Regions from separate parts of the Streptomyces sp. NPDC038135 genome, predicted to be linked through region 1. Evidence: predicted binding sites of a transcription regulator. Region 1 holds the regulator's gene; each other region holds the start of a gene.
What was found. The regulator HrcA, encoded in region 1, represses chaperone genes, less so after heat shock. The targets are predictions, from matches to a motif close to TTNGCACTCNGNNNNNCNGAGTGCNAA.
Positions count from the first base shown of each region.

Region 2: groL (chaperonin GroEL) is a predicted target of HrcA. The motif match lies at 4,690-4,716, and genes of this name have one in related genera.
Region 3: groES (co-chaperone GroES) is a predicted target of HrcA. The motif match lies at 1,922-1,948, and genes of this name have one in related genera.

Region 1 is NZ_JBVJXS010000002.1:512,161-521,899, forward strand. It holds gene ACZ7JA_RS06610 (AMP-dependent synthetase/ligase) at 1-80, shown strand, start outside; gene ACZ7JA_RS06615 (SpoIIE family protein phosphatase) at 268-2,079, shown strand; gene hemW (radical SAM family heme chaperone HemW) at 2,107-3,339, shown strand; gene ACZ7JA_RS06625 (DUF3097 domain-containing protein) at 3,377-4,186, opposite strand; gene ACZ7JA_RS06630 (MBL fold metallo-hydrolase) at 4,221-4,943, opposite strand; gene hrcA (heat-inducible transcriptional repressor HrcA) at 5,104-6,120, shown strand; gene dnaJ (molecular chaperone DnaJ) at 6,121-7,257, shown strand; gene ACZ7JA_RS06645 (nitronate monooxygenase) at 7,427-8,548, shown strand; gene ACZ7JA_RS06650 (16S rRNA (uracil(1498)-N(3))-methyltransferase) at 8,545-9,297, shown strand; gene ACZ7JA_RS06655 (VOC family protein) at 9,314-9,706, shown strand.
Region 2 is NZ_JBVJXS010000007.1:359,920-369,658, forward strand. It holds gene ACZ7JA_RS21970 (hypothetical protein) at 1-82, shown strand, start outside; gene ACZ7JA_RS21975 (ATP-binding cassette domain-containing protein) at 79-810, shown strand; gene ACZ7JA_RS21980 (hypothetical protein) at 982-1,557, shown strand; gene ACZ7JA_RS21985 (NADH:flavin oxidoreductase) at 1,576-2,700, opposite strand; gene groL (chaperonin GroEL) at 2,906-4,528, opposite strand; gene ACZ7JA_RS21995 (cold-shock protein) at 4,847-5,050, opposite strand; gene ACZ7JA_RS22000 (MoaD/ThiS family protein) at 5,494-5,769, opposite strand; gene thrC (threonine synthase) at 5,766-7,049, opposite strand; SAM riboswitch class I at 7,067-7,208, opposite strand; gene ACZ7JA_RS22010 (glucosyl-3-phosphoglycerate synthase) at 7,369-8,313, shown strand; gene ACZ7JA_RS22015 (alpha,alpha-trehalose-phosphate synthase (UDP-forming)) at 8,409-9,739, shown strand, end outside.
Region 3 is NZ_JBVJXS010000001.1:655,291-665,029, reverse strand. It holds gene ACZ7JA_RS03055 (polysaccharide deacetylase family protein) at 74-1,021, shown strand; gene ACZ7JA_RS03050 (polysaccharide deacetylase family protein) at 1,051-1,863, shown strand; gene groES (co-chaperone GroES) at 2,094-2,402, shown strand; gene groL (chaperonin GroEL) at 2,525-4,150, shown strand; gene ACZ7JA_RS03035 (carboxymuconolactone decarboxylase family protein) at 4,226-4,705, opposite strand; gene ACZ7JA_RS03030 (RNA polymerase sigma-70 factor) at 4,896-5,813, shown strand; gene ACZ7JA_RS03025 (DUF3293 domain-containing protein) at 5,995-6,489, opposite strand; gene ACZ7JA_RS03020 (ester cyclase) at 6,672-7,379, opposite strand; gene ACZ7JA_RS03015 (SDR family NAD(P)-dependent oxidoreductase) at 7,453-8,226, opposite strand; gene ACZ7JA_RS03010 (MOSC domain-containing protein) at 8,279-8,947, opposite strand; gene ACZ7JA_RS03005 (LysR family transcriptional regulator) at 9,028-9,739, shown strand, end outside.

The DNA.
Region 1 (9,739 bases):
TGAAGCTGAAGCGGCCCGTCGTGGAGCGCGAGTACAAGCACCTCATCGACGAGATGTACGCCGGGACCCGGGAGTCCTGACGCCGTCGCGGGAGGAGGCGGGGGCGGCACCGGCGGTGCGGCCCCCGCCCCTTACGACTCGCTTCGCATCCCGCCCGGAACTGACCGTCTTCCCACCCTTCGGCAGCACAGTTCCCACGCGTTGCCGCTCGCTTCGGTCACTCACCGCTTAGGCGCGCGTCCGGTCTGTCACCCTGGCCGCATGGACATGGCGGCCATACCGACGCAGCGGGAGAACGACACCCACGCACCCGTCGTGCGCGGGCACGCCGGCCTGCCCGGCAGCCCCCTCGCCCCCGGCTCCGCCCGCGCCCTGGTGCGCGCCGCGCTCGCCGAGGTCCCCGGTGCGCCCCGGCGGTTCGTCGACGACGCGATGGCCGTCGTCAGCGAACTGGTCACCAACGCCGTCGTCCACGCGGGCACCGACGTAGACGTGGACTGGCGTCTGGAGGCGACCGGCGCCTTCGTCATCGAGGTCGGCGACCGCCACCCCTCCCGCGCCCCGCGCGATCCCGGCACCGGCGACGCCCCGTACGAGACGTCCGAGTACGGGCGCGGGCTGCGCCTGGTCGCCACCCTCGCCGAGTCCTGGGGCGTCACCTACCGCCGGGGCGCGAAAACCGTGTGGGCGCGGCTGCGGCCCGGCGGCGAGCCGCTGGACGGACCCGTCCCCGACCACGCGCTGGACGTCGCCGAGGTCCTCGCCCCGCGGCCGCAGGGCGCCGGAGGCGACCGGGACTGGCTCGGCCGGGGCGCGCTGTCCTTCCTCGCCGAGGCCTCCGACCTGCTCGCCGGGCAGCTCGACGAGAACCTGGTCGCCGCCCTCACCGGCCGGCTGATCGTGCCCCGGCTCGCCGACTGGTGCGCGGTCTGGCTGGAGGACGAGGCGACCGCGCGCGGCGGCGACGGCGGCGCGCCCGCCCGTGTCTGGGTGGACGGCGAGGACCGCGCCGAGGAACTGCACCGCGCCCTGGAGAAGGACCCGCCCCGGCCGCCGGACGGCCTGCGGCCCGACCCGGAGCCGTATCCCTGGCCCGGCGAGGCGCTCGGCGCCCCCGGCACCGCCCTCGCCTTCCGCCTCATCGCCGGCGGCCGCCCGCTCGGCACCATGGTCCTCGGGCGGTGCGGGCAGCCCCGGTTCCCCGACGAGGTCACCGGCCTGGTGGAGGATCTGAGCCGCCGGGTGGCCCTGGCCATCGGCGCGGCCCGCCAGTACGCCCGGCAGGCCACCATCAGCGCCGTGCTGCAGCGCGGGCTGCTGCCCGGAGCGGTCGCCGAGATCCCCGGGATGAGCAGCGCCCTCGTCTACGAGCCCCGCGACAAGGGCGGCCCGAGCGGCGACTTCTACGACCTGTTCCCGGCGGGCGACGGCCGCTGGTGCTTCGCCGTGGGCGACGTCCAGGGCAAGGGGCCGGAGGCGGCCGTCGTGATCGGGCTCGCCCGGCCCTGGCTGCGCCTGCTGGCCCGCGAGGGCTACCGGGTCGCCGACGTCCTGGACCGGCTCAACCAGCTCCTCCTGGACGACGCCACCGAGGCCGCCGACGCCGCAGCCCGCGCCCTGGTCGCGGCCGGCGGCCGGCCGGTGGCCGCCGGGGACGGACCGCAGACCCGCTTCCTGTCCCTGCTCTACGGCGAGCTGACGCCCCACGCGGACGGCGGCGTCCGCTGCACCCTCGCCTCCGCCGGGCATCCGCTGCCGCTGCTGCTGCGTCCCGACGGCGAGGTGCGCACCGCCGCCCGCCCCCAGACCCTGCTCGGCGTCGTCGAGGACGAGACCTACACCAGCGAGATGGTCGAGCTGCGGCCCGGCGACAGCCTGCTGTGCGTCACCGACGGCGTCACCGAGCGGCGCTCCGGCTCCCGCCAGTTCGACGACGGCGACGGGCTCGCGCGGGCGCTGTCCGGCTGCGCGGGGCTCAGCGCCGAGGAGATCGCCGAGCGGATCCGCCGCCTCGTGCACGACTTCGGCGGCGGGCTGCCCGAGGACGACCTGGCCCTGCTGGTGCTCCAGGCGGGGTGAGTCCCGCCGTACGGGACAATGGGGGACATGCCTTCCGCACTCCCCGACGGTGAGCCCGTCCCCGACGACGGCGCACTGCCCGCCTCCGCGCTCGCCGGGGCCGCCGACCGCCCCCTCGGGTTCTACCTGCACGTCCCGTACTGCGCGACCCGCTGCGGCTACTGCGACTTCAACACGTACACCGCCACCGAGCTGCGCGGCACCGGCGGCGTGCTCGCCTCCCGGGACAACTACGCGGACACCCTGACGGACGAGGTCCGGCTGGCGCGGAAGGTCCTCGGCGACGACCCCCGCCCGGTCCGCACGGTCTTCGTGGGCGGCGGCACGCCCACCCTGCTGGCAGCCGGCGACCTGGTCCGGATGCTGGCGGCGATCCGCGACGAGTTCGGTCTCGCGCCGGACGCGGAGATCACGACCGAGGCGAACCCGGAGTCGGTCGACCCGGCGTACCTCGCCACCCTGCGCGAGGGCGGCTTCAACCGGATCTCCTTCGGCATGCAGAGCGCGCGGCAGCACGTGCTGCGGATCCTGGACCGCACGCACACCCCCGGCCGCCCCGAGGCCTGCGTGGCGGAGGCGCGGGCGGCGGGCTTCGAGCACGTCAACCTGGACCTGATCTACGGCACCCCCGGGGAGAGCGACGACGACTGGCGGGCCTCGCTGGACGCGGCCGTCGGCGCGGGCCCCGACCACGTCAGCGCGTACGCCCTGATCGTGGAGGAGGGCACCCAGCTCGCCCGCCGCATCCGCCGCGGCGAGGTCCCGATGACGGACGACGACGTCCACGCGGACCGCTACCTGATCGCCGAGGAGAGCCTGTCCGCCGCGGGCTTCGACTGGTACGAGGTCTCCAACTGGGCCACCGCCGAGGCCGGGCGCTGCCTGCACAACGAGCTGTACTGGCGGGGCGCGGACTGGTGGGGCGCGGGACCCGGGGCCCACTCGCACGTGGGCGGGGTGCGCTGGTGGAACGTCAAGCACCCGGGGGCCTACGCGGCGGCGCTGGCGTCGGGCCGGTCGCCGGGCGCGGGCCGCGAGCTGCTCATCGACGAGGACCGGCGGGTGGAGCGGATCCTGCTGGAGCTGCGGCTGCGGGAGGGCGTGCCGCTGTCCCTGCTGAAGGAAAAGGGGCTGGCGGCCGCACGCCGGGCGCTGGCGGAGGGGCTGCTCCAGGAGGAGCCGTACGACGAGGGCCGCGCAGCGCTGACCCTGCGCGGCCGCCTGCTGGCGGACGCGGTGGTACGGGACCTGGTGGACTGATCACTACGGCGCCCGGCGCCCGGCGCCCGCGAGGGCGTCAGACCTCGCCGTCGCCCGTGACGAAGTCGATCAGTTCCTCCACCCGCCCCAGCAGCTCCGGCTCCAGGTCCTTGTAGGACCGCACCCGGGACAGGATCCGCTGCCAGGCCGCGCCGGTGTTCTCCGGCCAGCCGAGGGCCCGGCACACGCCGGTCTTCCAGTCCTGGCCGCGCGGGACGCGGGGCCAGGCGGCGATGCCCAGCGAGGCCGGCTTCACCGCCTCCCAGACGTCGATGTACGGGTGGCCGACGACCAGCGCGTGCGGGCTCGTCACCGACTCGGCGATGCGCCACTCCTTGGTACCCGGCACCAGGTGGTCCACCAGGACGCCGAGGCGCGCGTCCGGGCCCGGCGCGAACTCCGCGACGATCGACGGCAGGTCGTCCACGCCCTCCAGGTACTCCACGACCACGCCCTCGACGCGCAGGTCGTCACCCCACACCTTCTCGACCAGCTCGGCGTCGTGCCGGCCCTCGACGTAGATGCGGCCGGCGCGGGCCACACGCGCGCGTGCGCCGGGGACGGCCACCGAGCCGGACGCCGTACGGGTGGCCCGCGCCGGACCCGACGGCGGCCGCACCAGGGTCACCACCCTGCCCTCCAGCAGGAATCCGCGCGGCTCCAGCGGGAACACCCGGTGCTTGCCGAAGCGGTCCTCCAGCGTCACCGTGCCCGCCTCGCAGCGGATCACCGCCCCGCAGAACCCGGAACCGGGCTCCTCCACCACGAGACCCGGCTCCGCCGCGACCTCCGGCACGGGCTGGGACTTCTTCCAGGGAGGGGTCAGATCGGCGGAGTACTGGCGCATTCGGATGACGATAGGAGAACCGGCGGGCTCGTGCTCATGACACGCCGAAACGCGCCGCCAGCTCCTCGCGTTGCCGCCGTACGAACGCCGCGTCCACCACCGCTCCGTGACCGGGCACGTACAGTGCGTCCTCGCCGCCCAGGGACAGCAGGCGGTCCAGCGCGTCCGGCCAGCGGGAGGGGACCGCGTCCGGGCCCGCCTGCGGTTCGCCGGACTCCTCCACCAGGTCGCCGCAGAAGACGACCTCGGGGTCGCCCGGCACCAGCACCGCCAGGTCGTGGGCCGTGTGGCCGGGGCCCACGTTGGCGAGCAGCGCCTGTCGTCCGTCGCCGAGGTCGAGCGTCCACTCCCCGGAGACCAGGTGCCGAGGCGGCGCCAGCGCGTCCACCGCCTCGTCGGCCTCCGGCACGGGCAGGCCGTTGCGGGTCGCGTCCAGGCGCAGCTCCTCGCGCCCGTGCGCCAGCGCCGCGTCCATGCCGACCGCGGCGAACACCTCCGCCCCGGCGAAGGCGGACGCGCCGAAGACGTGGTCGAAGTGGGGGTGGGTGAGCGCGAGATGGGTCACACGGTGACCGGCGAGCCGCTGCGCCCGCTCCCGCAGCCGCGCGCCCTCGGCGAGGCTCGACCCGGCGTCCACCATCAGCGCCGTGCCCGCCCCCAGCACCAGGCCCGCGGTGCAGTCCCAGCCGGGCAGCCGGCACCGCCCGACCCCGTCGGCCAACCGCTCCCACTCCAGCTCTTCCCAAGTCACGGTCATGCCGCGACGCTAACGGTAGGACGGGGCGGGGAGGGACCGACCTTGCCCGGTGAGTACCCCACGGCCGTACACTGGCGGGGGAACGCTGGCACTCGGACACGCAGAGTGCCAGGGGGAAGATTCGAAGGGCCGGGCGAAGACATGCTGGAGGTGCGCGCGGATGCTGAGTGAACGCAGACTTCAGGTGCTGCGCGCCATCGTCCAGGACTACGTGGGCACCGAGGAGCCGGTCGGCTCCAAGGCGCTCACCGAACGGCACAACCTCGGCGTGTCACCGGCGACCGTGCGCAACGACATGGCCGCCCTGGAGGACGAGGGGTACATCGCCCAGCCGCACACCAGCGCCGGGCGCATCCCCACCGACAAGGGCTACCGGCTGTTCGTCGACAAGCTCGCCGGCGTCAAGCCGATGACCGGGCCCGAGCGGCGGGCGATCCAGAACTTCCTCGAGGGCGCCGTCGACCTCGACGACGTCGTCGCGCGGACGGTGCGGCTGCTCGCGCAGCTCACCCGGCAGGTCGCCGTCGTGCAGTACCCGTCCCTGACCCGGTCCACCGTGCGGCACGTGGAGCTGCTCTCGCTCGCCCCCGCGCGCGTGATGCTCGTGCTGATCACGGACACCGGCCGGGTCGAGCAGCGGATGGTGGACTGCCCGGCGCCGTTCGGGGAGACGGCCCTCGCCGACCTCCGGGCGAGACTCAACAGCCGGGTCGCGGGCCGCCGGTTCACCGACGTGCCGCGCCTGGTCGAGGACCTGCCGGAGGCGTTCGACCACGAGGATCGCGGTACGGTCTCCACGGTGCTCTCCACTCTGCTGGAGACACTGGTCGAGGAGAACGAGGAGCGGCTGATGATCGGCGGCACCGCCAATCTCACCCGTTTCGGACATGACTTTCCCCTCATGATCCGGCCCGTCCTGGAGGCCCTGGAGGAGCAGGTCGTGCTCCTCAAGCTCCTCGGCGAGGCGAAGGATCCGGGCGTGATGGTGCGCATCGGGCACGAGAACGCACACGAAGGACTCAACTCCACGTCCGTCGTGTCGGTCGGCTACGGTTCGGGCGGCGAGGCGGTTGCCAAGCTCGGCGTGGTCGGACCGACCCGCATGGACTACCCGGGAACGATGGGAGCGGTACGCGCAGTGGCACGGTACGTCGGACAGATCCTGGCGGAGTCGTAAGTGGCCACGGACTACTACGCCGTTCTCGGCGTGCGCCGCGACGCGTCGCAGGATGAGATCAAGAAGGCGTTCCGTCGGCTCGCGCGCGAGCTGCACCCGGACGTCAACCCCGATCCGAAGACCCAGGAGCGGTTCAAGGAGATCAACGCCGCCTACGAGGTGCTGTCGGACCCGCAGAAGAAGCAGGTCTACGACCTCGGCGGCGACCCGCTCTCCCAGTCGGGCGGCGCGGGCGCGGGCGGCTTCGGGGCCGGCGGCTTCGGCAACTTCTCCGACATCATGGACGCGTTCTTCGGCACGGCGTCGCAGCGCGGGCCGCGCTCGCGAACCCGGCGCGGCCAGGACGCGATGATCCGCATCGACGTCGAGCTGGACGAGGCGGCCTTCGGCACGACCAAGGACATCCAGGTCGACACCGCGGTCGTCTGCAACACCTGCAGCGGCGAGGGCGCGGCTCCGGGCACGACCGCCCAGACCTGTGACATGTGCCGCGGCCGCGGCGAGGTGTCGCAGGTCACCCGGTCCTTCCTGGGTCAGGTCATGACCTCCCGCCCCTGCCCCCAGTGCCAGGGCTTCGGCACGGTCGTGCCGACCCCGTGCCCGGAGTGCGCGGGCGACGGGCGGGTGCGCTCCCGCCGCACCCTCACCGTGAAGATCCCGGCCGGCGTCGACAACGGCACCCGGATCCAGCTCGCCGGCGAGGGCGAGGTCGGCCCCGGCGGCGGTCCGGCCGGCGACCTCTACGTCGAGATCCACGAGCTGCCGCACTCGACCTTCCAGCGGCGCGGCGACGACCTGCACTGCACGGTCACCATCCCGATGACCGCGGCGGCCCTCGGCACCAAGGTCCCGCTGGAGACGCTGGACGGCCTGGAGGAGGTCGACATCCGGCCGGGCACCCAGTCCGGCCAGTCGATCCCGCTGCACACCCGGGGCGTCACCCACCTGCGGGGCGGCGGCCGGGGCGACCTGATCGTCCACGTCGAGGTCACCACCCCGACCAAGCTGGATCCCGAGCAGGAGCGGCTGCTGCGCGAGCTGGCGAAGCTGCGCGGCGAGGAGCGTCCGCAGGGGCAGTTCCAGCCCGGGCAGCAGGGGCTGTTCTCGCGGCTGAAGGACGCGTTCAACGGGCGCTGAGGCGCGCCGGGTCCAGGGGGCTCCGGCCCCTTGGACCCCGCCGGGGGGCTCCCGTCCCCCGGCCCCGGGCCCCGCTCTCCCACCGGCAGGACCGGCGGGCCGGAAAGTGGCATGTGCCAGGAGGAAGACCCGATTCGGCGCCTCCCCCAGGACGTGACAACATGCGGGCATGTCCTCCGCGCTGACCGATCTCTTCCCCCAGCCGATCGTGCAGGCACCCATGGCGGGCGGGGTCTCCGTGCCGCAGCTCGCCGCCGCCGTGTCCGAGGCGGGCGGCCTCGGGTTCCTCGCCGCCGGGTACAAGACCGCCGACGGCATGTACCAGGAGATCAAGCAGCTGCGCGGACTCACCGGCCGGCCCTTCGGCGTGAACCTCTTCGTGCCGCAGCCCGTGTACCCGGGTGCGGGCACCGGCTCCACCGGAGCGGCCGCGGCCGCGCCCCTCGACGCGGGCGCCGTGGAGGTCTACACCCACCAGCTCGCCGGTGAGGCCGCCTGGTACGAGACCGAGCTGGGCGACCCGGACAGCGGCCGCGACGACGGCTACGACGCCAAACTCGCCGTGCTGCTCGACAACCCGGTGCCGGTCGTCTCCTTCCACTTCGGGGTCCCCACCCGCGAGGTCGTCGACTCCCTGCACCGCGCCGGGACGTTCATCCTGGCCGCCGCCACCACCCCGGAGGAGGCGCGCGCGGTCGAGCGGTCCGGGGCCGACGCGGTGATCGCGCAGGGCGTCGAGGCCGGCGGCCACCAGGGCACCCACCGGGACGTCCCCGAGAACGACGGCTCCGGCATCGGACTGCTGTCGCTGCTCACGCAGATCCGCGAGGCGGTGCGCATTCCGGTCGTCGCCGCCGGCGGCATCATGCGCGGCGACCAGATCGCCGCCGTCCTCGCGGCGGGCGCGAGCGCCGCCCAGCTCGGCACGGCGTTCCTCGCCACCCCCGAGTCCGGCGCCCACGCCCTGCACAAACAGGCGCTCACCAACCCCCTGTTCGCGCGCACCGAACTGACCCGGGCCTTCTCCGGCCGCCCGGCGCGCGGACTGGTCAACCGCTTCCTGCGCGAGCACGGCCCCTACGCCCCCGCCGCCTATCCCGAGATCCACCATGTGACGGCGCCGCTGCGCAAGGCCGCCGCCAAGGCCTGCGACGCGCAGGGCATGGCGCTGTGGGCGGGACAGGGGCACCGGCTGGCCCGGGAGCTGCCGGCCGGGCAGCTCGTCGAGGTGCTGGCGGCCGAGCTGGCCGCGGCCCGCACGGCGCTTTCGGCCGGGGGTGACGCGCGATGACCGCGCCGGTGTTCGTCGTGGACTCGCTCGAGGGCGTGGGCCCCGGCTCGGTCATCGACGTGACGGGTCCCGAGGGACGGCACGCGGTCTCGGTGCGGCGGCTGCAGCCCGGCGAGGACGTCGTGATCACCGACGGCAAGGGCCGGGGGGCGTCCGGGGTCGTCCTCAGCACCTCGGGGAAGGACCACCTGGTGGTCGAGCCCGTCGAGTTCCCGGTGGAGCCCGAGCCCCGGCCGCGCATCACCGTCGTCCAGGCCCTGCCCAAGGGCGACCGCGGTGAGCTGGCCGTGGAGATGATGACCGAGACGGGCGTCGACGCGATCGTGCCCTGGCAGGCCGCGCGCTGCATCACCCAGTGGAAGGGCGACCGCGGGCAGAAGGCGCTCGCCAAGTGGCGCGCCACCGCGCGCGAGGCCGGCAAGCAGTCCCGCCGCCTGCGCTTCCCCGAGGTCGCGGACGCCGCGACGACCAGGCAGGTCGCCGCGCTGCTCGCCGCGGCCGACTTCGCCGCCGTGCTGCACTCCGACTTCGAGCACGACAGCGCCCCCCTCGCCACCGCCCAACTGCCTGAGCAGGGCGAGATCGTGCTGGTCGTCGGACCCGAAGGCGGCGTCGCCCGGGACGAGTTGGCCCTCTTCGAGGAGGCGGGCGCCAAGCCGTGCGTGCTGGGGCCTACGGTGTTGCGCACGTCCACCGCCGGCACCGCCGCGGCGGCCCTCCTGCTGGGCCGCACCGGCCGCTGGTCCTGAAACCTGGGGGAACACCGTGGAACTCGCCCAAGTCCGGCTCCTCGTGACCGACTTCGCCGCCTGCTACCGCTTCTACGCCGACGTCCTCGGCCTCAAGCCGCAGTCCGGCACCGGCGAGGGACCGTACGAGAAGTTCAGCCCGCACGCCGGGTCGGCCGGGGTCGCGCTGCAGGACCGCACCATGATGGCCGGCGTCCTGGCGGAACTGGGCGAGACCGCCACCGGCCACCGCTCCCTGGTCGTGCTGCGCGTGGACGACCTCGACGCGTACTGCGCGGAGATCACCGCCCGGGGCGCGACCGTGCTGCACGGCCCCGCCCCGATGACCGACCGCATGCGCGTGGCCCACCTCAAGGACCCGGAGGGCAACCTGGTGGAGCTCCAGGAGTGGCTCCTCCTGTGCCCCTGACGGCGCGGGGCGCGCCGGCGCGCACCGGCCGCC
Region 2 (9,739 bases), on a different contig from region 1:
CTGGTACGCCACCACCGGCGCCGCGCTGATGCTCGCCACCGGCATCGGCGCCCATCTCTTCTTCGCTCGGAGGTCCGCATGACCGTCGTAATGGAATCCTGCAGCTATGGCTACGGGCGCCGTCGGCGTCCCGTGCTCTCGGACTTCGGCTACCGGCTCCCGGACGGACTGACGATTCTGCTCGGACCCAACGGCGCCGGAAAGTCCACCCTGCTCAAGCTCGCCGCCGGGGTCACCTCCCCCCGGAAGGGGACGGTGACGCTCGACGGCGTCTCCGCGCGGTCCAAGGAGTACCGCCGCGCGGTGGCCTGGATGCCGCAGACCGTCACCCCGCTGCCCTCCCTCACCGTGCGGGAGTACGTCGCCTATGCGGGATGGCTGAAGGGAATGAACCGGCGCGCCGCCTGGGACGAGGCGCCCCGGGCACTGGCCCGCGTGGAGATGGGCAGGAAGGCGAGGGAGAGGACGGACCGGCTCTCCGGAGGTCAGCTGCGCCGCGTCGGCGTGGCCTGCGCCCTGGTGCACGAGGCGCGCGTACTGCTCCTGGACGAGCCGACGGCCGGAATGGACCCGCGCCAGCGCCGCGTCTTCCGGGACCTGCTGGCGAGCCTGAAGCAGGATGTCAGGGTTCTGATGTCCACCCACGACGTGGCCGATCTCGCCGAGGAGGCCGACCACGTGTCGATCCTGGCGTCCGGGAAGCTGGTCCTCAGCGGCACGACCGCCGAGTTCCTGGCCCACACCCCCGCGGGGACGGCCGAGGGCAGAAGCGCGGAAGGCGCCTACACGGCACTGCTGCAGTCGCACTGACGCACACCCGCGAGGCGGGCCGCGCACCTCACCTCCCGGAGCCGGGGCCCCGCGACCAGTCTCCGGGGCTCCGGGGCCCCGTCGCCACCCGTGGCGCGCTACCGTCGAACTGCCGGCGCGGCCGGCACCGAACCTGGCCCCCGGAGAAGCCGAAGGACTGCGCGGACCGACATGAACCACGCCCAGCTCACCGCCCTCGGACGCGCCCTCAGGCTGCTCGGGGAGCACGGGGAGACCCTGTCCGCCGACACCCCGGACGCCCGGCTGCACGAGGTCAAGGCCGATCTGCGGCGCGCCCTCGACCTGCTGGACGAGTCCGTGGGGGCGGGGGCGCCCAGCACCCGGTGCCCCGAGCACCCGCACGGGCCCGTCGACAAGAGCGCGCCCGACCTGTGTCTGCTGTGCGAGACCCGCAGACGGGCCGCCCGCCGCTCGGAGTACCAGAGCGGCGGGCGGGCGCAGGCCGGGGAGGCGCCCGCCGGCGCGCCCTCGCGCTACGGCGTCCGCGCCGACCGCCCCCAGCCCCAGCAGCGGTGGCTGCCGGAGGCCTGGAACGGCCGGGAGTGGCAGCTGTGCGGCACGCCCCGGCGGGACCGGCGGGAGGCCGAGGCGTATCTGGCCGCCCAGCGGCGCGGGTCCCGGCCGGCGATGGCGTACCGGCTGGTGCACGAGTTCACCGACTACGAGGTGCTGCGGGTGTGGGGGACGCCGGTCCAGGTCGACATCGAGCCGATGGGCAACCTCTAGGCGCCCCCCGGACCCGCCTCAGCTGAGGGACTGCAGCGCCGCCGCGTCGTACGGCTTCAGCTCGTCGAAGCGGTCGCCGAGCACCTTGGCCGCCCACTCGGGGTCCTGGAGCAGGGCGCGGCCGACGGCGACCATGTCGAACTCCTCGGCCTCCAGGCGGTCCAGCAGGTTGTCGATGCTCTTGACCGGGGAGCCCTCGCCCTGGAATGCGTTGATGAAGTCGCCGTCGAGGCCGACCGAGCCGACGCTGATGACCGGCTTGCCGGTGAGCTTCTTCGTCCAGCCGGCGAGGTTCAGGTCGGAGCCCTCGAACTCGGGGAGCCAGTAGCGGCGGGTGGAGGCGTGGAATACGTCGACGCCGGCGGCGGCCAGCGGCGCGAGGATGGCCTCCAGTTCCTCCGGGGTCTCGGCGAGACGGGCGTCGTAGGCCTCCTGCTTCCACTGCGAGAAGCGGAAGATGACCGGGAAGTCCGGGGAGACGGCGGCGCGGACGGCCGCCACGATCTGCGCGGCGAAGGTGGTGCGGGCGACCGGGTCGCCGCCGTAGGCGTCGGTGCGGCGGTTGGTGCCCTCCCACAGGAACTGGTCGAGCAGGTAGCCGTGGGCGCCGTGGATCTCCACACCGTCGAAGCCGATGCGCTCGGCGTCGGCCGCTGCCTGGGCGAAGGCGTCGATGACGGCGTCGATGTCGTCCTGGGTCATGGGCGTGGCGTCGTCGGTGCCGTCCACGCGCAGCCCGGAGGGGCCGTGGGAGGGGGCCTCCGGGTTGGGCTTCTGGCCCTGCTTGCGCACCGTGCCGATGTGCCAGAGCTGCGGCACGATGGTGCCGCCGGCCTCGTGCACCGCCTCGGCGACCTTCGCCCAGCCCGCGAGCGCCTCCTCACCGTGGAACCGGGGCACACGGCTGCTGCCGCCGGCCGACTCGTGGCCGACGTAGGTGCCCTCGGTGACGATCAGGCCGACACCGGCGGCGGCGCGCCGGGCGTAGTACGAGACCACGTCCTCGCCGGGGACGCCGCCCGGGGAGAACATCCGGGTCATCGGCGCCATCACGATGCGGTTCGGGACGGTGAGGCCGCCCAGGGTGATCGGGCGGGAGAGGATCTGGGCCGCGCGGGACGCGGGGGGCGGCGTGACGGTCACGGTGGGGGCTCCTCGGTGACGACTCGGTAGACCGATTGGTATGTGCGCACGCATTGTTGCAGCTCCTTAAGCAACCGCCCAGGGGCTCCCGCACATTCCTTTCGCGGCCGTTCAGGAGTGTGATCCCGGACACGCCCGAGGGCGGCACCCCCTGCCTGAGACAGGGAGTGCCGCCCTCGGAAAGGACAGGCCGATCCGCGCGGGATCAGAAGTCCATGTCACCGCCCGGCATGCCGCCCGGAGCGGCCGCGGCGGCCTTCTCCGGCTTGTCGGCGATGACGGCCTCGGTGGTGAGGAACAGCGCGGCGATGGAGGCGGCGTTCTGCAGCGCGGAACGGGTCACCTTCGCCGGGTCGATGATGCCCTCGGCGACCAGGTCGACGTACTCGCCGGTCGCGGCGTTCAGGCCGTGGCCCGGGGTCAGGTTGCGCACCTTCTCCACCACGACACCGCCCTCGAGGCCGGCGTTGACGGCGATCTGCTTCAGCGGGGCCTCGAGCGCGAGCTTCACGGCCTGGGCGCCGGTCGCCTCGTCACCCTCGAGCTCCAGCTTCTCGAAGACCTGGGAGGCCTGCAGCAGGGCCACGCCACCACCGGCGACGATGCCCTCCTCGACGGCGGCCTTCGCGTTGCGGACGGCGTCCTCGATGCGGTGCTTGCGCTCCTTGAGCTCCACCTCGGTGGCGGCGCCGGCCTTGATGACCGCGACACCGCCGGCGAGCTTCGCCAGGCGCTCCTGCAGCTTCTCGCGGTCGTAGTCCGAGTCGCTGTTCTCGATCTCGGCGCGGATCTGGTTCACCCGGCCGTTGACCTGGTCCGAGGAACCGGCGCCGTCGACGATGGTGGTCTCGTCCTTGGTGATGACGACCTTGCGGGCGCGGCCCAGGAGGTCCAGGGTCGCGTTCTCCAGCTTGAGGCCGACCTCCTCGGAGATGACCTCGCCGCCCGTGAGGATGGCGATGTCGCCGAGCATGGCCTTGCGGCGGTCGCCGAAGCCCGGGGCCTTGACGGCGACGGACTTGAAGGTGCCGCGGATCTTGTTGACCACCAGGGTCGACAGGGCCTCGCCCTCGACGTCCTCGGCGATGATCAGCAGCGGCTTGCCCGACTGCATGACCTTCTCCAGCAGCGGGAGCAGGTCCTTGACGGAGCCGATCTTGGAGTTGGCGATGAGGATGTACGGGTCCTCGAGCGACGCCTCCATGCGCTCCATGTCGGTCGCGAAGTAGGCGGAGATGTAGCCCTTGTCGAAGCGCATGCCCTCGGTGAGCTCGAGCTCGAGGCCGAAGGTGTTGCTCTCCTCGACGGTGATGACGCCTTCCTTGCCGACCTTGTCCATCGCCTCGGCGATGAGCTCGCCGATCTGGGTGTCGGCGGCGGAGATGGACGCGGTGGAGGCGATCTGCTCCTTGGTCTCGACGTCCTTCGCCTGCTCCAGCAGGGCGGCGGAGACGGCCTCGACGGCCTTCTCGATACCGCGCTTCAGGGCCATCGGGTTGGCGCCGGCGGCGACGTTGCGCAGGCCTTCCTTGACCAGGGCCTGGGCGAGCACGGTCGCGGTGGTCGTACCGTCACCGGCGACGTCGTCCGTCTTCTTGGCGACTTCCTTGACCAGCTCGGCGCCGATCTTCTCGTACGGGTCCTCGAGCTCGATCTCCTTGGCGATGGAGACACCATCGTTGGTGATCGTGGGGGCGCCCCACTTCTTCTCGAGGACGACGTTGCGGCCCTTGGGGCCGAGCGTCACCTTGACGGCGTCCGCGAGCTGGTTCATGCCGCGCTCGAGGCCGCGCCGCGCCTCCTCGTCGAACGCGATGATCTTGGCCATGTGAAGTGGTCCCTCCAGGACTGGGGGTGATTCCTTCGGACCGCGCCCGCGCCCGCGACGGACGGCTCGCCGGCCTCGCGGTTCCTTGCCCCACTTGGCCTGCGGGCCTCACCGACCCGGTCCTCGTTGTCACTCTCACCTTCAGAGTGCTAACGCAATGATTAGCACTCGGCATGGCCGAGTGCAAGCGCCTCCCGGGGTACGGGGCGCCCAGTCAGCCGCCCGCGAACGCACGGGCCCGCGCCCCCGCGCGCGAGCCGGGGCACGGCGAAGGGCCCGCACCCTGTGCGAGGTGCGGGCCCTTCGTGCAAGAAACGTTCAGGCGCTGAGGCGAACCATGTCGGCCTGCGGGCCCTTCTGGCCCTGCGAGATCTCGAACTCCACCCGCTGGCCCTCTTCCAGGGTGCGGTAGCCGTCCATCTGAATGGCGCTGTAGTGGACGAATACGTCCGCACCACCGTCGACCGCGATGAAGCCGTACCCCTTCTCCGCGTTGAACCACTTGACGGTGCCCTGAGCCATGCCTAACTCCCCTATTACTGGCCCTTGCACAGATCCGCACTTCGCGGACCCGGGTCAGACCTCACCCCCCATTGGCCGGGGGCGTGCGCCGGAACGCGTCGACCGCCGCTGAATGTATCTGCCCAACTGCCGTCTGCAACAGGTCAATCGGACGAGAAATATGGACGCGAACGGTCCGGAATGTAGCGTGAATTCGCCCGAATTCAGGGCAAGTCGGGCCCCATAAAATGCGCAAAAGCCGCAGAAAGCACCCGCACTTTGGCTGTTTCTTGTCGGGTGCACCGCGGTGAATCCAAGGCTCCTGACCCACGGTCCGGGAGCGGGTTCCCCAACTCTACCGCGCTCAATCACTCAGAATGGCCCCCTCCGCTTCTCTCGCGGAGGAGGCCATTCAATGAACAACGGGTAACCGGCGTTACCGAAGGTAATGATCGGTCATTCTGTCAGCCGCCGGCGACGGCCGGAATGATGGAGACGCCGGCGCCGTCCGGGGTCGCGGTCTCCAGCCCCTGCTCGAAGCGGACGTCGTCGTCGTTGACGTACACGTTGACGAAACGGCGCAGCTTGCCCTGGTCGTCCAGCACCCGCGCGGCGATCCCGGTGTGGTTCTTCTCCAGGTTCTCGATGACCTCGGCGAGGTTCGCGCCCTCGGCGGGGACCTCGGCCTGCCCGCCGGTGTAGGTGCGCAGGATGGTGGGGATGCGAACGGTCACGCTCATGCGAGGCCAGCCTCTCGGAAGGAGTCCAGGTTCGGGCGGATGGTGGCGGTGAGGCCGGTGCCGGCCACCGCGTCGAGGGTCTTGAGGCCGTCGCCGGTGTTGAGGACGACCGTGGTCTTCGCCGGGTCCAGCACGCCCTCCTTGAGCAGCTTGCGGGTGACGCCGACGGTCACGCCGCCCGCCGTCTCCGCGAAGATGCCCTCGGTCCGGGCCAGCAGCTTGATCGCGTCCACGACCTCCTCGTCCGTCACGTCCTCGACCGCGCCGCCGGTGCGGCGGGCGATGTCCAGGACGTACGGCCCGTCGGCCGGGTTGCCGATGGCGAGGGACTTGGCGATGGTGTTCGGCTTCTGCGGCCGTACGACGTCGTGGCCCGCCTTGTACGCGGTCGACACCGGCGAGCAGCCCTCGGCCTGGGCGCCGAAGATCTTGTACGGCCGGTCCTCGACCAGACCCAGCTTGATCAGCTCCTGCAGGCCCTTGTCGATCTTCGTGAGCTGGGAGCCGGAGGCGATCGGGACCACGATCTGGTCCGGCAGCCGCCAGCCGAGCTGCTCGCAGATCTCGTACGCCAGCGTCTTGGAGCCCTCGGCGTAGTACGGCCGCAGGTTGACGTTGACGAAGCCCCAGCCCTCGCCGGCCGGGTCGCCGATCAGCTCGGAGCAGAACCGGTTCACGTCGTCGTAGTTGCCCTCGATGCCGACGAGTTCACCGCCGTAGACCGCGGCCATGACGACCTTGCCCTGCTCCAGGTCGTGCGGGATGAACACGCAGGAGCGGAAGCCGGCCCGGGCGGCGGCGGCGCCGACGGCGCCGGCGAGGTTCCCGGTGGAGGAGCACGACAGGGTGGTGAAGCCGAAGGCGCGCGCGGCCTCCAGGGCCTGGGCGACGACGCGGTCCTTGAAGGAGTGCGTCGGGTTGCCGGAGTCGTCCTTCACGTACAGCCCGCCGGTGACGCCCAGCTCGGCGGCCAGGTTGTCGGCCTTGACGAGCTTGGTCCAGCCGGGGTTGATGTTCGGCTTGTCGGCCACGTCGGCGGGGACGGGCAGCAGGGGCGCGTAGCGCCAGATGTTCGCGGGGCCCGCCTCGATGCGCCGGCGCAGTTCCTCGGTGTCGTAGGCCGAGAAGTCGTAGGCGATCTCCAGCGGGCCGAAACACTCCTCGCACGCGAAGACCGGTCCGAGGGGTACCCGGTGGCCGCATTCGCGACAGCTCAGGGCAGCGGCGGGGCCGAGATCGACGGCGGGATTGCTGGTGCTTGCAACTGTCTGCACAGCCATGGAGGCGAGGCCCTTTCTCCTCATCTTCCTCACGACGCATCTCGCCGCGAGACGGATTTGGCACCTTCCCTGGCCGGGAGCCTCGCGCGAAACGAGTGCGGCTCAGGGGGGTTGCCGGGGCTTCATCGGGCCGTGTCCCTCTGCCCCTCTGGATGAGCGGTATTCGGTTGTGAACGCCGGGCGACCCCCGACATGCGATGGTCATCGGCGTTGTTCAAGACTGTAACCGACGGCCGGGACAGTTGAGATAGTCGTCCGAACCGCGAGATGCATCACCCCCCTCAACAGGCGTGATCACGACAGTGAGGAGCCGCAGACCGTGCTGGAAGAAGTCGAGCGCTGGCTGGCCACCCGCTCCTGGTCCGTGGCCGACCGCCCGCTGCACGGAGTCCTGGCCGCCAAACAGCGCTCCGGCCAGTCCGTCTCCGTCGTCCTGCCCGCGCTGAACGAGGAGGAGACGGTCGGCGACATCGTCGCCGTCATCCGCCGCGACCTCGTGCGGCAGGCTCCGCTGGTCGACGAGATAGTCGTGGTCGACTCCGGGTCCACCGACCGCACCGCCGAGGTCGCCGATGCGGCCGGCGCCCGGGTGGTGCACCGCGACAGCGTCCTGCCGCGCATACCGGCCGTCCCCGGCAAGGGCGAGGTGCTGTGGCGCTCGCTGCTGGCGACGAGCGGGGACATCGTCTGCTTCGTCGACGCCGACCTGCGGGAGTTCTCCTCCGACTTCGTCCTCGGCATCGTCGGCCCGCTGCTCACCGACCCGGACGTCGACCTGGTCAAGGCGATGTACGACCGTCCGCTGGGCGGCGCCGCCGGACAGGGCGGCCGGGTCACCGAGCTGATGGCCCGCCCCCTGCTGAACATGCACTGGCCGCAGCTCGCCGGCTTCGTGCAGCCGCTGGGCGGGGAGTACGCGGCCCGCCGCTCGCTGCTGGAGCAGCTCCCGTTCCCGGTGGGCTACGGCGTGGAGCTCGGCATGCTGGTGGACGCCCTGCACCTGGTGGGCCTGGACGCGCTGGCCCAGGTGGACGTGGGGGTGCGCAGGCACCGGCACCAGGACGGGCAGGCGCTCGGCCGGATGGCCGCGGCGATCTACCGCACCGCGCAGCTCCGGCTGGCCCGCGGCCACCTCGTACGGCCCGCGCTCACCCAGTTCGAGCGCGGCGAGGACGGGTTCGAGCCGCGCACCTACCCGGTGGACACCGAGGAGCGGCCGCCGATGGTGGAGATCGCGGAGTACGCGCACCGCAGGGTGGCCTGAGCGGCGCGGTGAACGCGGAAGAACGGCCGTATACAGCCGCCTTCCGGGGCGGAGCGCACGTTTGAGCGTTTCCGGGCCGGGCTAGGTTGAGAATCATGGCTTCCACGCAGGGTGCTGAGGTACTGGTCGCGTCCAACCGCGGCCCGGTTTCGTACGAGGCGCTCGAGGACGGTTCGCTGCGCGCCAGACGGGGCGGCGGCGGACTGGTCTCGGGTCTTTCGGCCATCGGGCCGGACGCCAACGCGGTGTGGGTCTGCGCCGCGCTCGGCGACGGCGACCGGGAGGCGGCACGGCGGGCGGGCGGCGGCCTGCTGCCGTCCGAGGACACCGGCGGGCAGCACGTGCGGATGCTGGACATCGACGCGGCCGTGCACCACGACGCCTACAACGGCATCGCCAACTCGGTGCTCTGGTTCGTCCACCACATGCTGTACCAGACCCCGCTGGAGCCGGTCCTCGACGCGGAGTTCCGCCGCCAGTGGGCCTCGTACCAGGCGTACAACCGGGCGTTCGCCGAGGCGCTGGCGCAGGAGGCGGCCGAGGGTGCCGCGGTGCTCATCCAGGACTACCACCTGGCCCTCGCCCCCCGGATGCTCCGGCAGCTCCGTCCGGACCTGCGCATCGGCCACTTCTCGCACACCCCGTGGGCCCCGCCGGACTACTTCCGGCTGCTGCCCGACGACATCGCCGCCGAGCTGCTGACCGGCATCCTCGGCGCGGACCGGGCCGCGTTCCTGACCGAGCGCTGGGCGGACGCGTTCAAGGACTGCTGCCACGCGGTGCTCGGCCCCGGCATCCCGTCCGGGACCCGGATCGGGGTGCACGGGCTCGGCGCGGACGCCGACTTCCTGCGCGAGCGGGCGCACCGGCCGGACGTGGACGAGCGGATGGCGGCCCTGCGCGAGGAGATCGGCGAGGGGCGCCGCACCATCGTCCGGGTGGACCGCACCGAGCTGTCCAAGAACATCGTGCGCGGACTGCTGGCGTACCGGCAGCTGCTGGACGCCCGTCCGGAGTGGCGCGAGCGGGTCGTGCACATCGCGTTCGCCTACCCCTCGCGCCAGGACCTCGCGGTCTACCGCGACTACACGGCCGAGGTGCGGCGGGTCGCGGACGAGATCAACTCCGACTACGGGACGCCCGGCTGGACGCCGGTGGTGCTGCACGTCAAGGACGACTTCGCCCGCTCGCTGGCCGCGTACCGGCTCGCGGACGTGGCCCTGGTGAACCCGATCCGGGACGGCATGAACCTGGTCGCCAAGGAGGTGCCCGTCGTCTCCGACGAGGGGTGCGCGCTGGTGCTGTCGCGGGAGGCGGGCGCGTACGAGGAGCTGGGCGACGACGCGATCGTGGTCAACCCGTACGACGTCGTCGGGACGGCGGACGCGCTGCACGCCGCACTGAGCCTGCCCCAGGGCGAGCGGGC
Region 3 (9,739 bases), on a different contig from region 1:
GTCGGTGGATGGTGCGCCTCCTGCGGCGGTGTCGGGCCGGGTTCGGCGCCGGGGCCTGCGAGGATCCGACGCCATGCGAGAAGTAGTACAAAATGACAAAAAGCGGTCGTATGCCGGGCGTTCGTGCCTTCGGGGGGCCGCCCTCCGCTGCGGGGCGGCCGCCCTGGCCTCGGCCGCCCTCGTCGCCGGCTGCGGCTCCCCCGGCCAGAGTTCCGGCGCCCACCACGGACCCGGCCACGGCTCCGGCCAGGGCGGCCCCGCCCAGGCGCTCAGCCCCGAGGCGCGCCGCGCCGCCGAACAGGCCCGGCTGGCGGCCGCCGCCCGGCGCTGGAAGCTGGCCCGGGTGCCGCTCACACCCCCGGCTCCGCCGGCCGTCAAGCCGAAGATCACCCCGCGCGACGGCTTCGAGGTGGACGGCCAGGAGGAGGAGAACCTGCCCCCGGTCTTCACCACCGTCCCCACCGGCAAGAAGGTCGTCTTCCTCACCATCGACGACGGCGCCGAGAAGGACCCGGCGTTCCTGCGCATGATGAGCGACCTGAAGATCCCCTACTCGGCCTTCCTCAGCAACTACCTGGTGAAGGACGACTACGGCTACTTCCGCCGGATGCAGTCCGAGGGCCACACCCTCAACAACCACACCCTCACCCACCCGTATCTGCCCGGCCTCTCCTACGAGCAGCAGCGGGACGAGATCTGCGGCATGCAGGACATCATGAAGAAGCAGTTCGGCAAGGCGCCCACGATCTTCCGGCCGCCCTACGGCAACTACAACGGCGACACCCTGCGCGCCGCCAAGTCATGCGGGATCAAGTACGCGCCGATCTGGGACGAGGAGGTCTTCGTCGACCACTGGGAGTACCGCGACTGGGACCGCAGCCTGCACCCCGGCGACATCGTGCTCACCCACTTCCGCGGCCGCGACGACTGGGACGGCACGATGGTCGACGACATGCGCAGGTTCCTCGACAAGGTCACGCGCGAGGGATACGCCGTGGCGCGCCTGGAGGACTACCTGTGAGGCGCCGGGGGCGGCCGGCGGGCGGCCCGGTGCGAGCGCGGGCCGCCCCGGCGGCCGCGCTCGCCGCGGTCCTCCTGCTCGCCGGCTGCGCCCAGTCGGTCGACCCCATCGAGCGCCTGGGCAAGCGGGCGGCCCAGGGGGCCCGGCCGCCGAGCCCGGCCGCCGGCCAGGCGCACCGCCGCTGGGGCCTGGCCGCCCCGCTCGCCGTCCCGCCCAGCCACCCGGCCCGGCCGCCCGTCGCCCGCCGGGCGGACGCCCCGCCGCCGGTCGTGGACCACGTCGACACCACCGACCGGGTCGTCTTCCTCACCTACGACGACGGCGCCGGGCGGGACCCGCGGTTCGCCGACATGGTCCGCGAACTCCGGCTGCCGGTCAGCCTCTTCCTCGCCGACGGCGTGACGGACCCCGGCCACGGACGGTTCGCCCGGCTGCGCGCGGCCGGCGCCGCGATCGAGAACCGCGCCCCCGGCCACCCCGCGCTGCTCGGACTGCCCTACGCCGAACAGCGCGCCGAGATCTGCGGCCGGCGGGACAGGATCGGCTCCCGCTTCGGCGTCCGCCCCCGGCTCCTGCGGCCGCCCCGCGGCGCCTACGACACCACCACCCTGCGCGCCGCCGCCGCCTGCGGCGTCTCCGCCGTCGTCCTGTGGCGCGCCGCCCTCGGCCCCGACGGCGTCGTCCACCGCAGGGGTGCAGGGCGCCTGACCCCGGGCGACATCGTCCTCGTGGGCCCCGGCGAGGACGGCGGCCCCACCCTGACGGAACGCACCGCCCGCCTGCTGCGCCGCGCCCAGCGCCAGGGCCTGACGGTGGCCCGCCTCGAGGACTACCTGGCCTGACCACGCCCGCCCGGGGCACCCCCCACCGGCCCCGGCCGGCCGACGCGCCGCACCGCCATTGGCACTCCGCTTGACCGAGTGCTAATCGCGGTCATAGTCTCGGCTCTGGCACTCGGCAGATGAGAGTGCCAACCAGCGACGGGCAGGTCCGGCACCCGCGACGACGGATCCACCTGGTCGCCACCCCAGACAGTTAACCCCGTGAGATCTCCGAAGGGGGAGGTCGGACCGTGACGACCACCAGCTCCAAGGTTGCCATCAAGCCGCTCGAGGACCGCATCGTGGTCCAGCCGCTCGACGCCGAGCAGACCACCGCCTCTGGCCTGGTCATCCCGGACACCGCGAAGGAGAAGCCCCAGGAGGGCGCCGTCCTCGCCGTGGGCCCGGGCCGCTTCGAGAACGGCGAGCGCCTGCCGCTCGACGTCAAGGTCGGCGACGTCGTCCTGTACAGCAAGTACGGCGGCACCGAGGTGAAGTACAACGGCGAGGAGTACCTCGTCCTCTCGGCTCGCGACGTCCTCGCGATCATCGAGAAGTAAGTCACCTCGAGCACTTTTGATGCTTGACGCTGCGCCCCTGGCCCCCGCGACCACATAAGAGCCGGGCGCCCGGGGCGCAGTGCCTTTTTCACCCACAGATTTCCGAGAGGGCTCCCGCTGTCATGGCGAAGATCCTGAAGTTCGACGAGGACGCCCGTCGCGCCCTCGAGCGCGGCGTCAACAAGCTGGCCGACACGGTGAAGGTGACGATCGGCCCCAAGGGCCGCAACGTCGTCATCGACAAGAAGTTCGGCGCGCCCACCATCACCAACGACGGTGTCACGATCGCCCGTGAGGTCGAGATCGAGGACCCGTACGAGAACCTCGGCGCCCAGCTGGTGAAGGAGGTGGCGACCAAGACCAACGACATCGCTGGTGACGGCACCACCACCGCCACCGTGCTGGCCCAGGCGCTGGTGCGCGAGGGTCTGCGCAACGTCGCCGCCGGCGCCTCCCCGGCCCTGCTCAAGAAGGGCATCGACGCCGCGGTCAAGGCCGTCTCCGAGGACCTGCTCGCCTCGGCGCGCCCGATCGACGAGAAGTCCGACATCGCCGCCGTCGCCGCGCTGTCCGCCCAGGACCAGCAGGTCGGCGAGCTGATCGCCGAGGCCATGGACAAGGTCGGCAAGGACGGTGTCATCACCGTCGAGGAGTCCAACACCTTCGGTCTGGAGCTGGACTTCACCGAGGGCATGGCCTTCGACAAGGGCTACCTGTCGCCGTACTTCGTCACCGACCAGGAGCGTATGGAGGCCGTCCTCGACGACCCGTACATCCTGATCAACCAGGGCAAGATCAGCTCCATCCAGGACCTGCTGCCGCTGCTGGAGAAGGTCATCCAGTCGGGCGCCTCCAAGCCGCTGCTGATCATCGCCGAGGACGTCGACGGCGAGGCCCTGTCGACCCTGGTCGTCAACAAGATCCGCGGCACCTTCAACGCCGTCGCGGTGAAGGCCCCGGGCTTCGGCGACCGCCGCAAGGCCATGCTCCAGGACATCGCCACCCTCACCGGCGGCACCGTCATCTCCGAAGAGGTCGGCCTCAAGCTCGACCAGGTCGGTCTGGACGTGCTCGGCTCCGCCCGCCGCGTGACCGTCACCAAGGACGACACCACGATCGTCGACGGCGGCGGCAACTCCGGCGACGTCGCGGGCCGCGTCGCGCAGATCAAGGCCGAGATCGAGAACACCGACTCCGACTGGGACCGCGAGAAGCTCCAGGAGCGCCTCGCGAAGCTGGCCGGCGGCGTGTGCGTGATCAAGGTCGGCGCCGCCACCGAGGTGGAGCTGAAGGAGAAGAAGCACCGTCTGGAGGACGCCATCTCCGCGACCCGCGCCGCGGTCGAGGAGGGCATCGTCTCCGGTGGTGGCTCCGCTCTGGTCCACGCCGTCAAGGTCCTCGAGGGCAACCTCGACAAGACCGGCGACGAGGCCACCGGTGTCGCGGTCGTCCGCCGCGCCGCCGTCGAGCCGCTGCGCTGGATCGCGGAGAACGCCGGCCTGGAGGGTTACGTCATCACCTCCAAGGTCGCCGAGCTCGACAAGGGCCAGGGCTTCAACGCCGCCACCGGCGAGTACGGCGACCTGGTCAAGGCCGGCGTCATCGACCCGGTCAAGGTCACCCGCTCCGCCCTGGAGAACGCCGCCTCCATCGCCTCCCTCCTGCTCACGACCGAGACCCTGGTCGTCGAGAAGAAGGAAGAGGAGGAGCCGGCCGCGGCGGGCCACGGCCACGGCCACGCCCACTGAGGCACATCGGCGACGAGGCCCGGCACCCTTCGGGGTGCCGGGCCTCCCGCGTTCTCCGGCCCGAAAGCCCGCCGATCAGCTCGTCAGGGTGTCGAACATCCCCGGCTCGTACGAACCCCCGGGGTTGTGCACGATCACGTTCATCCGGGTGGACGCGTTGATCAGGGCGACCACGCAGACCAGCGCGCCGATCTGCTCGTCGTCGAAGTGCCTGCGCACCTCGGCCCACGTCTCGTCGGACACGCCCCGGTCGCCGAGCAGGGTGCCCTCCTCGGCGAGCGCCAGCGCGGCCCGCTCCGCCTCGGTGAACACGGTGGAGTGGCGCCAGGCGGCGACCAGGTGCAGCCGGAGCGCGGACTCACCGGCGGCCGCGGCCTCCTTGGTGTGGATGTCGACGCAGAAGCCGCAGCCGTTGAGCTGACCGACCCTCAGCTCCACCAGCTCCCGCAGGGCCTTCGGCAGCGTCGAATCCTCCAGAGCCAGCGACGTGCCGTAGAAGCGCTTGACGACCTTCGCGGCGGTCGGGCTGTCGAGCAGGTTGAAACGGGGTTCCATGGCCTTGTCCTCACTCGTGCGGTACCGCCGCGCGGATCGTTCGCGGCGTCCTGACGACCACGAGACGCCGCCCGCCCGGACCGTGTGACAGCCCCGGCGTGTGACGCGGTCCACCCGCCGTGGTGTCACACTCCGGCCGGTCGCGGCGTCTTGTGCGTGACACGGACGAGAGCCGACAGGGGAGTGGGCCATGACCGAGCAGAGCGCGCACACGGACGAGACCACCGGGCCGTCCGCCGGCCCGGACCCCGCCACGGAGACCTTCGTCGCGCACCGCAACCTGCTGTTCACCGTCGCCTACGAGATGCTCGGCTCGGCCGCCGACGCCGAGGACGTCCTCCAGGAGACCTGGCTGCGCTGGGCCGGCGTCGACCTCGGCGCGGTGCGCGACCGGCGTGCCTACCTGGTCCGCGTCACCACCCGCCAGGCGCTGACCCGGCTGCGCACGCTCCGCCGCCGCAAGGAGTCCTACGTCGGCCCCTGGCTCCCCGAGCCGCTGCTGACCGCGCCGGACGTGGCCGAGGACGTCGAGCTGGCCGACAGCGTCTCCATGGCGATGCTGCTGGTGCTGGAGACGCTGTCGCCGACCGAGCGCGCGGTGTTCGTCCTGCGCGAGGTGTTCGACCTGGGGTACGACGAGATCGCCGAGGCCGTCGACAAGAACCCGGCCGCGGTCCGCCAGATCGCCCACCGGGCACGGGCCCACGTGGCGGCCCGCCGTCCCCGCGAGGCCGTCTCCCCGGACCACGCCCGCGACGCGCTCGCGGCGTTCCGGCGGGCCGTCGAGACCGGGGAGCCGAGGGGCCTGCTCGACCTGATCGCACCGGACGTCGTCCTGCTGACCGACGGCGGCGGAGCCGTACCGGCCGCCCTGCGGCCCGTGGTGGGAGCCGCCGAGGTCATCCGGGTCCTGAACCGGATCGACACCGGGGTCTCCGTGCGACCGGCCCAGGTCAACGGCCACCCGGCCCTGCTCCTGCACCGCGGCGACGAACTCGACACCGTCATCGCCCTCCGCCTCGACGCCGGCCTCGTCACGGGCCTCTACGCGGTCCGCAACCCGGAGAAGCTGTCCCGGATCGGCCGGGAGACGGCGATCAGCCGGTGAGCAGCGGCGGGACGGGGGCGCCGGAGGCGCGCGCCGGCACGTGTGGGCCAGTACGTCACCTCGCCCGGGAAGCCGTCCGCCCCGACCCGCTCCGCCGGGGGACCGGCGAGGCGCCTGCCGCAGCACGGACAGGGGACGGCGTACGCCTCGGGCGCCCGCCCGTCGCTCTCCTCCCGCCCGCTCAGCGCCTGCCCGGGCCCGCGGGGCGGATCCGCCCGTAGGCCGCCCATCCGCGCACCGCGGCGGCGTCCGTGCCGCAGGCCAGCAGTCGCCAGGCCCGCGGTGTCCAGGCGAAGATCGCGTCCTGGTGGAAGCGGCGGCCGAGGTCACGCGCCGCGTGGTCGCTCAGGCCGACGAGGGCGACGCTCTCCTCACGGTGTGCGCCGCCCGCGTCGCCGCCCACGGCGGGCCACCAGGGGAGACCACGGCGGCGGAGCTCGTCGAGCAACCGGGACTGGGCGCGGCCGTTGTCGCGGTCCGACGCGGTACGGCCCAGCGGGTTCCACGCGGTCACCACGTGGATGGTGGCGCCGTCGGCCGCCGCCGGGAAGGCGCCCTCGGCCGTGCCCGAGGGGCGGGGTTCGACGCGGACGGTACGGTCCGGGAAGCGGATGTCGACGACCGCGGTCTCGTAGTGGATCCAGTTACGGGGCGCGCCGGCTGCGTCGATGTGCACAAGGGCCTCCTGAGGAACGAAGACCCCCTTGCCCGTCGCAGGGAGATCGGTGCTTGAACCCGGCCCGGCCGTGCTCGACCGGGCGGCCGGGCGGCAAGATCTCATGATCGCCGGCCCGGAGGCAAGGGGGTCGTGAAGATCTCGCGGTCGGTGCGAGCCCGGTGCTACCGCTCGACCGCCGCCTACTGCTCCAGCTCGTCCAGCGCCCCGAGCTGCTGCATGAGGCCGAGCTGGTCGTGCTGCCACCAGGTCTCGGTGATCTTGCCGTGGGCGTCGAAGCGGAAGAGGGTCATGCCGGTCATGGTGACCTGGCGGCCGGTCGCCGGGATGCCCAGGAAGTCGCCCGTGTGGGTCGCGTGCCAGGTCCAGCGCGCACAGGCCTGGTCGCCCTGGGCCAGCACGTCGTCGACGGTGAAGGCGAAGTCGAAGGCGGCGCGCCACATCCGGTACTCGCCGCGCACGCTGTCGAGACCGATGGTGTCCTGCGGGTTCACCGGGTCGTGGCTGTGGATGTCCTCGTCCAGCAGGTCGTTGAGCGGCGGCAGCTCGCCCTCGCTCTCCAGCGCCGCGAAGAGCCGCCGTACGGCGTCGAGGCCCAGCTGCTCGTCCCTGACGACGTCCAGGTCGGTGAACGTCGGGGTCTCGTCGCAGAGGGCGGCCATGTCCCGGAAGATCCTTCCGGTCTCCGGGAGGCTCGAGTTCCGCATCGCCTCCTCGTACGACGGGACCTCCACCACCTCGACGATGTGCGACGCGTCCGAGCGGTCCTTGGCGACCACCGCGTGCGTCGCCGTGCGCCGTCCCTTGCTCTGGGTGACCCAGTCGTCCATCAGCCGGTTCATCTCGTCCAGCCGGCTCGTCCTGCACTCGATGAGCTGTACGAAGGTCATGTCACCGCCTCCGGCCCCCCTGGTCGGGTACCGACCCGACCATCCTCCCACCGGATCGGCGGCGCCACCCGTGCTACTGGGGCCCGTACTTGCGGCCCGTCCGCGAGCTGACCCCGCCCAGCAGACCGCGCGGGGTGACCTTCACCAGCCCCATCAGCGCCTTGTAGCGCGGGTCCGGGATGGACACCGACTTCCCGCGCGCGAGGTCGGCCAGCGCCGCCGCGACCAGCTTGTCCGCGTCCAGCCACATCCAGCCTGGGATGTTGTCCGTGCCCATCCCGGCCCGCTCGTGGAACTCGGTGCGCACGAAGCCGGGGCACAGCGCCATCAGCCGGACCCCGCTGCCGGCCAGGTCCTTCGCCGCGCCCTGGGTGAACTGCACGACCCACGCCTTCGAGGCGCCGTAGGTGCCCCGGGGCAGGAAGGCGGCCACCGACGCCACGTTGACCACACCGCCCCGGCCGCGCTCGCGCATCGGCCCGGCGGCCGCAGCGGTCAGCCGCAGCACCGCCTCGCAGTGCACCTTGAGCATCCTCAGCTCGTCGGCCATGGGCACGTCGAGGAAGCGGCCCTTGTTGCCGAAGCCGGCGTTGTTGATCAGCAGGTCGACCGGGTTGCGCCGGTCACCGAGCCGGTCGGCCACCCGCTCGATGCCCTTGTCCTCGGCGAGGTCGGCGGTCAGCACCTCCACCTCGACGCCGTGCCGGTCGTGCAGCTCGGTCGCCTGCTCGCGCAGCCGCTTGGTGTCCCGCGCCACCAGGACGAGGTCGTGCCCGTCCGCCGCGAGGCGGCGCGCGAACGCGGCACCGATCCCCGCCGTCGATCCCGTAATCAGAGCCGTTGTCATGGCCCAAGCGTAGTGACCCGGAGCGGCCGCGTCCGCCGGCGGTGACGGCCGCTCAGCGGGCCCGGTCGGCGACGTACTTCCGGGCCGCGGCCAGGGTCTCGGCGTGCAGCGCCTCGCCGGCCGCGAGCAGCCCGGGCAGCAGTTCCCGCTCGGTGGTGACCGCGCGGAACTGCGTCGCCACGGTCACCCCGTGGTCCGGCCGGTGCAGGATCTCGACGGAGTCGCCCGCCCGTATCTCTCCCGGCTCGATCACCCGCAGGTAGGCGCCGGTCGCGCCCTTCCGGGTGAATCTCCTCACCCATCCCCGTTCGGCCAGATGGCCCTGGAAAGTGCGGCACGGGATGCGTCCGGAGGTGACTTCCAGTACGACCCCCGAACCGATCCGCCAGCGCTCACCGATCAGCGCCCCGGACACGTCCAGGCCGCCCGTCGTCAGGTTCTCGCCGAAGCAGCCGTTGGGCAGCGTCCGGCCCAGCTCGCGCTCCCACTCGTCGAGGTCCTCGCGCGCGAAGGCGTACACCGCCTGGTCGTCACCGCCGTGGTGCCGGGTGTCGCACACCGCGTCCCCGGCGACACCGCTCGCGCCGGTCCCCTTGGGGCCGGGCGCCGCCACCCGCACCGGCCCGTCGGCGGGCCGCTTGTCGATGCCCGTCAGGCCCTGCGGCTGGTCCGTGTACGGCACCGCCCGTGGGCTGCCCAGGTTGACCGAGAGAAGCTTCATGCCGGCACGGTACGGGAGCGGACCCCAAAGCGTCGACGCGATATCGGGTGCCGCACCCAAGCCCGGCTTATGCTTAGGAGGTGATCGAGGCCCGTCATCTCCGCGTCCTGCGCGCCGTCGCCACCACCGGCTCCTTCTCCGCCGCGGGGCGCGAGCTGGGCTGCACCCAGCCCGCCGTCAGCCAGCAGATGAAGGCCCTCGAAGGCTCGGTCGGCACCCCGCTGCTGGTCCGCAGCGGCCGCGAGATGCGGCTGACCCAGGCCGGCGAGGCCCTGGTCCGGCACGCCTCCGGCATCCTCGCCGGGCTCACCGCGGCCGAGGAGGAGGTCGCCGCGATCGCGGGCCTGCGTGCCGGCCGGGTCCGGCTCGTCTCCTTCCCCAGCGGCAGCTCCACCCTGGTGCCCACCGCCCTGGCCGCCCTGCGCGCCGCCCACCCGGGCACCCGCGTCTCCCTGGAGGAGGCCGAGCCGCCGAGATCCGTGGAGCTGCTGCGCGAGGGCGACTGCGACCTGGCGCTCGCCTTCCGCTACGAGGGCGCGGCGGTCGCCGAGGAGTGGGACGACCTCGTCGTACGGCCCCTGCTGACGGACCGCCTGGTCGCCCTGGTGCCCGAGCGGCACCCGCTCGCGCGCGCGGAGTCCGTCGGCATCGGGGAGCTGGCCCGGGAGCCCTGGATCGCGGGCTGCCCGCGCTGTCGCGGCCAGTTGGTCGAGGTGTGCGAGAGCGCCGGCTTCACGCCACGCATCGACTTCGCCACCGACGACTACCCGGCGGTGGTCGGCCTGGTGGGCG